DNA from 3 places in the Neisseria oralis genome. Region 1 is predicted to be linked to each of the others. Evidence: riboswitches for the same ligand, from Rfam matches in the RefSeq annotation. Region 1 holds a riboswitch; each other region holds the start of a gene.
The links. A riboswitch is a leader RNA that binds a small molecule or an ion and turns the genes downstream of it on or off. The one in region 1 is predicted to bind thiamine pyrophosphate.
Positions count from the first base shown of each region.

Region 1 (3,276 bases):
GGTAACGTAGCAGAGCATGGCTGTGCCGTACCAGCCGATATTGGTCGCGCCTATGCCCGAGGTGATGTGGTCGTAGCTGGGGGCGATGTCGGTAACGAGTGGGCCGAGTGTGTAGAAAGGCGCTTCAAAGCAGTGTTGCAGCTCTTCAGTCATGTTTTCTTTGACGCGTTGCAGCGGCACATGGCCGGGACCTTCGATCATCACTTGTACGTCGTGTTTCCACGCTTTGGCGGTCAATTCGCCCAAGGTGTGCAGTTCGGCGAATTGGGATTCGTCGTTGGCATCGGCAATGCAGCCGGGGCGCAGGCCGTCGCCGAGGCTGAACGAGACGTCGTAGGCTTTCATGATTTCGCAGATTTCGTCGAAATGCGTGTAGAGGAAGTTTTCCCGATGGTGAGCGAGGCACCATTTCGCCATGATGGAGCCGCCGCGCGATACGATGCCGGTGAGGCGGTTGGCGGTCATCGGCACATAACGCAGCAACACGCCCGCGTGTATGGTGAAATAGTCCACACCTTGTTCCGCCTGCTCGATTAAGGTGTCGCGGAACAAATCCCAAGTCAGGTCTTCGGCGATGCCGCCGGTTTTTTCCAAAGCCTGATAGATGGGCACCGTGCCGATGGGGACGGGCGCGTTGCGGATAATCCATTCGCGCGTTTCGTGGATGTGCGCGCCGGTGGACAAATCCATAATCGTGTCCGCGCCCCAACGCAGCGACCACACCATTTTTTCGACTTCTTCGGTCAGGCTGGAGGTTACGGCGGAATTGCCTAAGTTGCCGTTGATTTTGACGCGGAAGTTGCGGCCGATAATCATCGGTTCGAGTTCGGGGTGGTTGATGTTGGCGGGGATGATTGCGCGTCCCGCGGCGATTTCTCGGCGCACGAATTCGGGGGTGATTTGGTCGGGGTGGGTCGGGATGTTCGCGCCGAAACTTTGTCCTGCGTGTTGTTTCAAGAGCTTGGCGTATTCGGGTCGTCTGAAAAGTTCGTCCAGCTTCATGCGTTCGCGTATGGCGGCAAACTCCATTTCGGGCGTGATGATGCCGCGGCGCGCATAGTGAAGCTGGGTTACGTTGCTGCCGCTTTTGGCGCGGCGCGGGCGGGTGATTTGGTTGAAACGCAGATGGGCGGTTTGCGGATCGTGTGCGCGTTCGATGCCGTATTCGCTGGAAAGCTTGGGCAGGATTTCGGTATCGCCGCGTTCGTCCAGCCATGCGGTGCGGACGTGCGGCAGGCCTTGTTTCAGGTCGATGTGTGCCGCCGGATCGCCGTACACGCCGCTGGTGTCATAGACGGGAATCGGCGGGTTGGCTTCCGTACCTTGCGCCGTGTAGGTGTCGTCCTGACGGATTTCACGCAAAGGCACACGGATGTCGCCGCGGCTGCCTTGCAGATACACGCGCTCCGAGTTCGGATATTTGAAGCGGATGCCGATGTCTTCGCTCAAGTCGGCAAGCTCGCGCGCTTCGTTGCCGGAGGTTTTGGCGGTTTTCTTTGGCGTAGTCATAAAAAATGCTCCTGTTTTCTCGTTTGAAAAGAAGAAACAGGAGCGTTTTGCTTTTTCAGACGACCTTAATATCAAAAAAGGCCGTCTGAAAGACAGAATCCGTGAAAACTCCCCACGCAGGTATTATCCCGATCGGGTGTAAAGGGTATTTCTCAGCCGCCTGAACATCAGGCAGCACCCCTGTTTCGTTAGAGGAGGATTATAAACCACGATTGGGGTTTATTGGAAATCTTAACGGGGCTGACATCGGTATTTTAAGGAATGAATTGCTTGAATATCGAGGGAATAGCTATATTGCGTTTCCATAAATCGAAACTTCGTCTGAAAAAGTTGTTTTGCTTTTCAGACGACGTTTGGTATGGCACAAATTTAGGATAACGGGTTCCGTTACCCTAAATCTACGGCTTATTTATTGTTCGGATGGGATTCCATCGGTGCAGACAAAGGCAGTTCGGGCATGGTACGGGCGGAGTCGGAAACATTGCCGGACAGGGTTTTCAGGAAGGCAACGATGTTGTCGGTGTCCTCTGGAGACAGGTCTTTGCCCAGTTGCGCTTTACCCATGATGGTAACGGCTTTGTCCAATTCCCAAACGCTGCCGTTGTGAAAATATGGATAAGTTTTGGCGACGTTACGCAAGCCTGGGACGCGGAAGAAGAATTCGTCTTCGGCTTTTTTGGTTACGTCGGCACGGCCTTTGTCGTGTTTCGGATCTTCGATGAATTTCCAGTACGGGCCTTCAACCAAACCGAATTTTTGGAAGGTTGCGCCGCCGAGGTTGACACCGCTGTGGCAGGCGATACAGCCGTTGTCCATAAAGGCGCGCACGCCTTTGCGCTCTTGCTCGTTCAGGGCGTTGACGTTGCCTTTGAGGTAGTCGTCCCATTTTGTGGGCGTCAACAGGGTGCGTTCGAATGCGCCCAGTGCGGTGGTGATGTTTTTGAAGGAAACTGCGCCGTCTTCGGGGAAGGCGGTTTTAAACAGTTCTTGATATTCGGGGATTTTGGCTATTTTGGCAGCGGCTGCTTCTTGCGAGTCGTTTGCCATTTCCACAGGGTTCACCAACGGTCCACCGGCTTGTTCTTCAACATCGGCCGCGCGGCCGTCTCAGAACTGCATGCCGAGCAAGGCGGCGTTTAAAGCGGTTGGGGAGTTGCGTCCGCCGAACTGTCCTTTATGGCCTTGGCTGGTCGGCAGGTTGTCCACGCCTGCGGTGGCGAGGTTATGGCAGGAGTTGCAGCTTACGGTGTTGCCTTTGGAGAGGCGCGGCTCATACCATAATTGATGGCCGAGTTTGACCTGTTCTTCGGTAAACGGGCGCAGTTTCTGCATTTCTTCGGCACTCGGCAACGGTTTGAAAATACTCTGTGCGCGTTTGAGCAATTCTTGGTCTTCAGGTGAAGCATTGCTGTCGGCAACGGCGGCGGAGGCCGCAGAAGCCGCATTCGAAGCAGCGTTTCCGGCAACAGTTGGGGAGGCCGTCTGAACGGCGGCTTCCGAAGCTCCCGAAGCCGCTTCCGGCGCCCCGCTACCCTGACCGCCGCAGGCGGCAAGGGCAAACAATACGGCTAAGGGCAGAACCAGACGGCAAGGATTTTGGTAGTTCATAATATATTCCTTTTGGGCTTTATTGGTTGAATGTCCTTGAGGAAGCGTTTCTCCCTTTTTTCCCGCATTCACCGGCAAACCGGTTTGCGCTTTTTTACAAAATTATAGTAATCCCCTGACAATATACTTTTGCGTAAAATCAACTTTCGCACTGTCATA
Region 1 covers NZ_JBJGEB010000005.1:35,848-39,123, reverse strand. Annotated here, with positions in the region: gene thiC (phosphomethylpyrimidine synthase ThiC) at 1-1,509, opposite strand, end outside; TPP riboswitch at 1,602-1,701, opposite strand; partial or broken gene ACI43T_RS05985 (cytochrome-c peroxidase) at 1,915-3,117, opposite strand.

Region 2 (3,276 bases), on a different contig from region 1:
CCGTGCGTATGCGGCGTCGGGTAGCGGCGGCCCGACAGCTCCAGTTTTTCCCCGTCGGGCAGGAACACCCAGTCCGTGCATTGCGCGCTGCGGCTGCCGCCCGAATGGCCGCCTTTGATGACGACTGTCTTCACGCCGGCATCCTGCAAAATCCGCGCCGCGCGTTCGGCGTCTTGCGCGTTTTCCACATCGACGCCGGTCAGCACCTGCGTTTCGGGCAGGTTGGGCGTCAGCACGTCGGCCGACGGCAGCAGATGCCGCTTCATCGCCGCCACCGCCGAATCGTGCAGCAGCGGCGCGCCGCCTTTGGCTATCATCACGGGGTCGAGTACCATCGGGCCGAAACTGCATTCTTTCAGGCATTCGGCCACACATTCGATGATTTCCGCCGTTCCCAGCATACCGAGTTTGAAGGCGCTGATTTGGAAATCGTCGCGCACGGCTTCAATCTGGCTGCGGATAACCTCGGTCGGCACGAGGTGCACCGCCGCCACGCCGAGCGTGTTCTGCGCCGTTACCGCGGTAACGACGCTGGTGCCGAATACGCCGCGCATCTGAAAGGTTTTCAAATCCGCCTGAATGCCCGCGCCGCCGCCGGAATCCGAGCCTGCGATGGTTAATGTCTGTACGAACCGTTCTTGTTCCATTTCCAACCTCCTTGTGTTTTCAGACGGCCTGCACACTCGTGCGTGCCGCTTCCGAGACCTGCCGCGCCGTTACCGCCGCAAGGCTGTCCACCAATCTGACGCCGAACGTACCGCTCTGCGCCGCCGCCAGCCCTTCGGCCGCCGTCTCGCCCGCAACGGCATACACCGTGCACGCCTCGGCGGCCGCGTCCAAATATTCCTGCTCCGGCGCCACGGCCAGAAACGCCGCGATGACCGAACCGAGCAGGCAGCCCGAAGCCGTGATTTTCGGAAACAGCGGCGTACCGTTCGCCACCGCGACTGTGCAGAGGCCGTCTGAAACATAATCGGTCGCGCCGCTCACCGCCGCCACGCAGCCGTAACGCTTCGCCGCCGTTGCCGCGACTTCCGCCGCATTTGCCGCGCCGCCGCCCGCGTCGACCCCTTTACCCTGCCACGCGCCGCCCGCAATATAAGCCATTTCCGCCGCATTGCCGCGTATGGCCGCAAACCGGACTTCGGCCAGCAGCCGCTCCACCGTATCGCGCCGGAACTGCGTCGCCGCCGCGCCGACCGGATCGAACACCACCGGAATCCCGCGCGCGTTGGCCGCCTTCCCCGCCGCCAGCATCGCCTCGACGGTCTGCCGGCGCAACGTGCCGATATTAATCAGCAGCGCGGAACATATCGCCGCCATGTCCGCCATTTCCGATACTTCGTCCGCCATAATCGGCGACGCGCCGAGCGCCAGCAAACCGTTGGCGGTAAAATTCATCGCCACGCCGTTGGTGATGTTGTGTACCAACGGATTTTGCCTGCGCACCTTGTCTAAAAAACGAATCTGCATAATCACCGCTCCGCTAAACGTGTTGCCGGCCGTCTGAAACCGCGCCGGAATACAAAAAAGCACGCCTTCCGAACCGGGCGGAAGCCGTGCTTTTCCAAAAAACGAAAAAATACAAAAAGTTTCATCAGTTTCCTACGCCAGCATTATCTGTATCAGGTTCACGGGTATCATCTCAGCCGCCACCCGTTACGGCAGCAGCACCCCGACTTCTGCGGCTATCTTAGCGCAAACCGGCATACCGGCGCAAACCGCGCCGTTCACTTCATTGAGGCCGTCTGAAAACAGGCCGCGCGTCGCTGCAAATAAGCAAACCACCACTTAATTAACGGTATATTACAAAAACAAGCCGTAAAACCTCTTTTTATGCCTAATAAAACAACATTTTCCTAAATAAATGTAAAAATGAAATTGCAGATTAAAACAAAACGATTTATATTATCATTAACAATTTTATACAAAAACTGATTCTCCACAATAACGGGCTATTTCAATCATTCGAGATATTTAAGCCATGAAACCATCACACATACTCCCCCTTGCCGCCCTTATCGGCAGCATCTTCGGCAATCCCGTTTTCGCCGCGGACGACGCCGCATCCGAAACCGCTCCCGCACAGACCGAACTGAAGCAGGTAACGGTAAAAGGACATCGCAACGCGCCCGCCGCCGTGGAACGGGTCAACCTCGGCCGCATCCAACAGGAAATGATACGCGACAACAAAGACTTGGTGCGCTATTCCACCGATGTCGGCCTGAGCGACAGCGGCCGCCATCAGAAAGGCTTTGCCATTCGCGGCGTGGAAGGCAACCGTGTCGGTGTCAGCATCGACGGCGTGAGCCTGCCTGATTCGGAAGAAAACTCACTGTATGCCCGCTACGGCAATTTCAACAGTTCACGCTTGTCCATCGACCCTGAGTTGGTGCGCAACATCGACATCGTAAAAGGGGCGGACTCTTTCAATACCGGTAGCGGCGCCTTGGGCGGCGGCGTGAATTACCAAACCCTGCAAGGACGTGATTTGCTGCTGCCGGAGCGGCAGTTCGGCGTGATGATGAAAAACGGTTACAGCAGCCGCAACCGCGAATGGACGAACACAGTCGGCTTCGGCATGGATAACGGCAGCGTCGATGCAGCCTTGCTGTATTCACAACGGCGCGGCCATGAAACCGAAAGCGCGGGCAACCGCGGCTATGCGGTGGAAGGTGCGGGCAGCGGCACGAATATCCGCGGTTCGGCACGCGGCATTCCTGATCCGTCCAAACACAAATACCACAGCTTCTTGGCCAAAATCGGTTATCAGATTAACGAAAACCACCGTATCGGCGCGTCGCTCAACGGCCAGCAGGGACATAATTACACAAATGAAGAATCTTATAATTTGATGACTTCCGCGTGGCGCGAAGCCGACGATGTAAACAAACGGCGCAATGCCAACCTGTTTTACGAATGGACGCCTGATTCAAATTGGTTGTCGTTGTTGAAGGCAGACTTCGATTATCAGAAAACCAAAGTGGCGGCGGTTAACAACAAAGGCTCGTTCCCGATGGATTATTCCACCTGGACGCGCAACTACAATCAGAAGGATTTGGACGAAATATACAACCGCAGCATGGACACCCGATTCAAACGTTTTACTTTGCGTTTGGACAGCCAGCCGTTGCAACTGGGCGGGCAGCACCGCCTGTCGTTCAAAACCTTCGCCAGTCGGCGTGATTTCGAAAACTTAAACCGCGACGATTATTATTTCAGCGGCCGTATTTCCCGCACGACCAGCACGATTCAGCATCCGGTGAAAACCACCAA
Region 2 covers NZ_JBJGEB010000007.1:39,805-43,080, reverse strand. Annotated here, with positions in the region: gene thiD (bifunctional hydroxymethylpyrimidine kinase/phosphomethylpyrimidine kinase) at 1-647, opposite strand, end outside; gene thiM (hydroxyethylthiazole kinase) at 667-1,473, opposite strand; TPP riboswitch at 1,586-1,688, opposite strand; gene ACI43T_RS07835 (hypothetical protein) at 1,660-1,791, opposite strand; gene ACI43T_RS07830 (TonB-dependent hemoglobin/transferrin/lactoferrin family receptor) at 1,985-3,276, shown strand, end outside.
Region 2: it holds a riboswitch for thiamine pyrophosphate, as region 1 does, so the genes downstream of both, thiM (hydroxyethylthiazole kinase) here and thiC (phosphomethylpyrimidine synthase ThiC) in region 1, are expected to answer to the same signal.

Region 3 (3,276 bases), on a different contig from region 1:
ACAACCCCGTCGCAAACGAAAAACAAGAACGCGTACGTCTGAACGCAGACCGTTTGAACCACTGGATTGCACAAGGCGCAAAAGTCAGCGATGCAGTCACTAAATTGATTAAAAATCAAAAAGCCGCTGCTTAAATCCACAATTCCTGCCATGACCGACACTCAACAACGGGTAGCCATGGGCTACATTAAAGGCGTATTCGGCATTAAAGGCTGGTTGAAAATCGCAGCTGATACCGAATACCCGGACAGTCTGTTGGACTACCCCGAGTGGCTATTAAGCAAAAACGGGAAAACCCTGAATGTTGTGCTTGAAGCCGGGAAGCTGGTAGGAGACGAACTCCAAGTTAAGTTCGAAGGCATTGATGACCGCGACCAAGCGTTTGCCTTACGCGGTTATACCGTAGAAATTCCACGTGACGAATTCTCCCCTGCCGGAGAAGACGAATACTATTGGACGGATTTAGTCGGCATGACCGTCGTCAACAAGGAAGGCATTACACTGGGTACCGTCAAAAACCTGATGGAAACCGGCGCGAACGACGTATTAGTCATTCAGGGCACAGACAAGCAAATTCTGATTCCGTTTGTATCCAACTATATTGAAACCGTTAATCACGACAGCAAAACCATCACGGCAGACTGGGGCTTGGATTATTGATGTTTATACAAAGCATCACCCTGTTTCCCGAAATGTTCGACAGTATCACCGAATACGGTGTAACCGGTCGCGCATTGAAACAAAAACTCTGGCGGTTCCAAGCTATCAATCCGCGCAGATTTGCCGACAACAAACTCGGCTATATCGATGACCGTCCTTTTGGCGGCGGACCAGGAATGATAATGATGGCTCCGCCATTACAAGCTGCAATCGACCAAGCGAAACAAGCCTGTGGCGGCGGCAGGGTTATTTACCTAAGTCCGCAAGGGCAGCCTTTCACACAGCAAAAAGCCGCCGAATTGGCCGAATCGGAAAACCTGATTCTACTTTGCGGCCGCTACGAAGGCATAGACGAACGTTTGCTGCAAAGCAGTGTCGACGAAGAAATCAGTATGGGGGATTTCGTCGTCTCCGGCGGAGAACTTCCGGCCATGATGTTGATGGATGCTGTATTACGGTTAATACCGGGCGTATTGGGCGATATTCAGTCCGCCGAGCAAGATTCGTTTTCAGACGGCCTTTTGGACTGCCCTCATTACACCAAACCCTTAGAATTTCAAGGCATGAGCGTTCCGGACGTACTGCGTTCGGGCAATCACGGCCTGATAGCCGAGTGGCGGTTGAAACAATCGCTGCAACGCACTTTAGAGCGCCGCCCCGATTTATTGGCAAAGCACAGTTTAATCCCAAAGGAATCCCGCCTCTTAAAAGAAATCTTGCAAGAGCAACAGGAAATCCAATCATAACTTAGGAAAAACAATGAACTTGATTCAACAATTAGAGCAAGAAGAAATTGCTCGTTTGAACAAAGAAATCCCTGAATTCGCACCCGGCGACACCGTAGTCGTTTCCGTACGCGTAGTAGAGGGTAACCGCAGCCGTTTACAGGCCTACGAAGGTGTCGTTATCGCCCGTCGTAACCGCGGTTTGAACAGCAACTTCATCGTCCGCAAAATTTCCAGCGGTGAAGGTGTTGAGCGTACATTCCAACTATATTCTCCTTCCGTAGAAAAAATCGAAGTGAAACGTCGTGGCGACGTGCGTCGTGCCAAACTGTACTACCTGCGCGGTCTGACTGGTAAAGCGGCACGCATTAAAGAAAAACTGCCCGCACGCAAAGGTTAATTCCTTCCAATCAAGAAATGCCCGCCCCCACCGGCGGGCATTTTTGCAACCGTTTCAGACGGCCTTTCGACCCATATCGGAATTTGCTAGAATCATTCTTTCCAAGGAAACAGGGGTGCTGCATCATGCGGCTGAGAAAAACCCTTCGCACCCGATACAGTTAATACTGTCGTGGGGAGTTTGCTTTAAGCTGATGATTTAAAAAACCTGTTTCTTTCGTTTTTTTAGGAAACAGGTTTTTTGTTTGTCTCATCCCCTGTCAGCTTTGAGGAATCCAAATGTTTTGGAAAAACTTTTCACGCCAATTCGGCCCCGGTATCATCATGGCCTCATCTTGTGTCGGCGGCTCCCATATCATTGCTTCCACTCAAGCCGGTGCATATTATGGTTACCAACTTGCCTTTTTTATTTTATTAGTCAATCTATTAAAATACCCTTTCTTTCGCATTGCCTTTGATTACAGCAGCGTGAATAACCGAACCTTGCTTGAAGGATATGCTGGGAAGGGCCGCCTTTATCTTTATCTGTTTTTGGTTTTCAATTTTTTCGCCACCATCATCAATATTGCAGGAGGAACGCTGCTTTCCGCCGTATTGCTTGGAATGTTGCTACCATTTAACCTTCCTCTCAACATATTAAATGCTGCTACACTTGCCAGTTTCTTAATCCTACTGTTCAGCCGTCAATATCAATCTTTGGACAAAATATCAAAATGGATTATGTTCAGCCTCAGTATCATTACCTTGCTAGCCCTTTTGATGGCTTTCAACAAAGGCACTGCCGCTCCTGCACCCGATTTCACTGTTACGTCGCCGTGGACAATAACTGCCATCCCTTTCTTTGCCGCCTTGATGGGTTGGATGCCTGCTCCGATGGAATTAAGCGTTTCCAGCTCAATGTGGGTTATTGAAAAAAACAAGCTTAATCCTGACTATCGCCCGAAACGCATGATTGATTTCAATACCAGCTATATATTAACTATCGTCTTAGCCTTGATGTTCATGGCACTCGGCGCATTAGTGCAATACGGAAAAACCACAACGCCATTAAGCGGAGGGAAATTTATCAGCCAGTTTGTCGATATGTATACCCACAGCATCGGTGAATGGACTCGCCTGCCAATTATCTTTGTTGCCTTTGCCTGCATTTATGGTACAACCATCGTTGCCGTAGACGGCTATTCCCGCTGCAACATGCAGGCCGTGGACTTACTTCTCAAAAAACCTCTTGGTCATGACGGAACGAAATTGCGATATTGGCTCTTTGGAGTATGTATTTTGTCCTTTGTATTGATACAGTTCTTCAACAGTGCCATCGGAAAAATGATACCGTTCGCCATGACTGCCTCTTTCCTATCTGCACCCGTTTTCGCATGGCTTAATCTGAATTTAGCCAAACAATATGCACCCAAACCGCTGTGGCTCATACCTTTAGCTTGGCTGGGCTGGATTTCGCTCATTATCACTGCCATTGTCTATTTAATTTGGGTTT
Region 3 covers NZ_JBJGEB010000003.1:6,185-9,460, reverse strand. Annotated here, with positions in the region: gene rpsP (30S ribosomal protein S16) at 1-134, shown strand, start outside; gene rimM (ribosome maturation factor RimM) at 151-660, shown strand; gene trmD (tRNA (guanosine(37)-N1)-methyltransferase TrmD) at 660-1,406, shown strand; gene rplS (50S ribosomal protein L19) at 1,420-1,785, shown strand; TPP riboswitch at 1,887-1,980, shown strand; gene ACI43T_RS03420 (NRAMP family divalent metal transporter) at 2,064-3,276, shown strand, end outside.
Region 3: it holds a riboswitch for thiamine pyrophosphate, as region 1 does, so the genes downstream of both, ACI43T_RS03420 (NRAMP family divalent metal transporter) here and thiC (phosphomethylpyrimidine synthase ThiC) in region 1, are expected to answer to the same signal.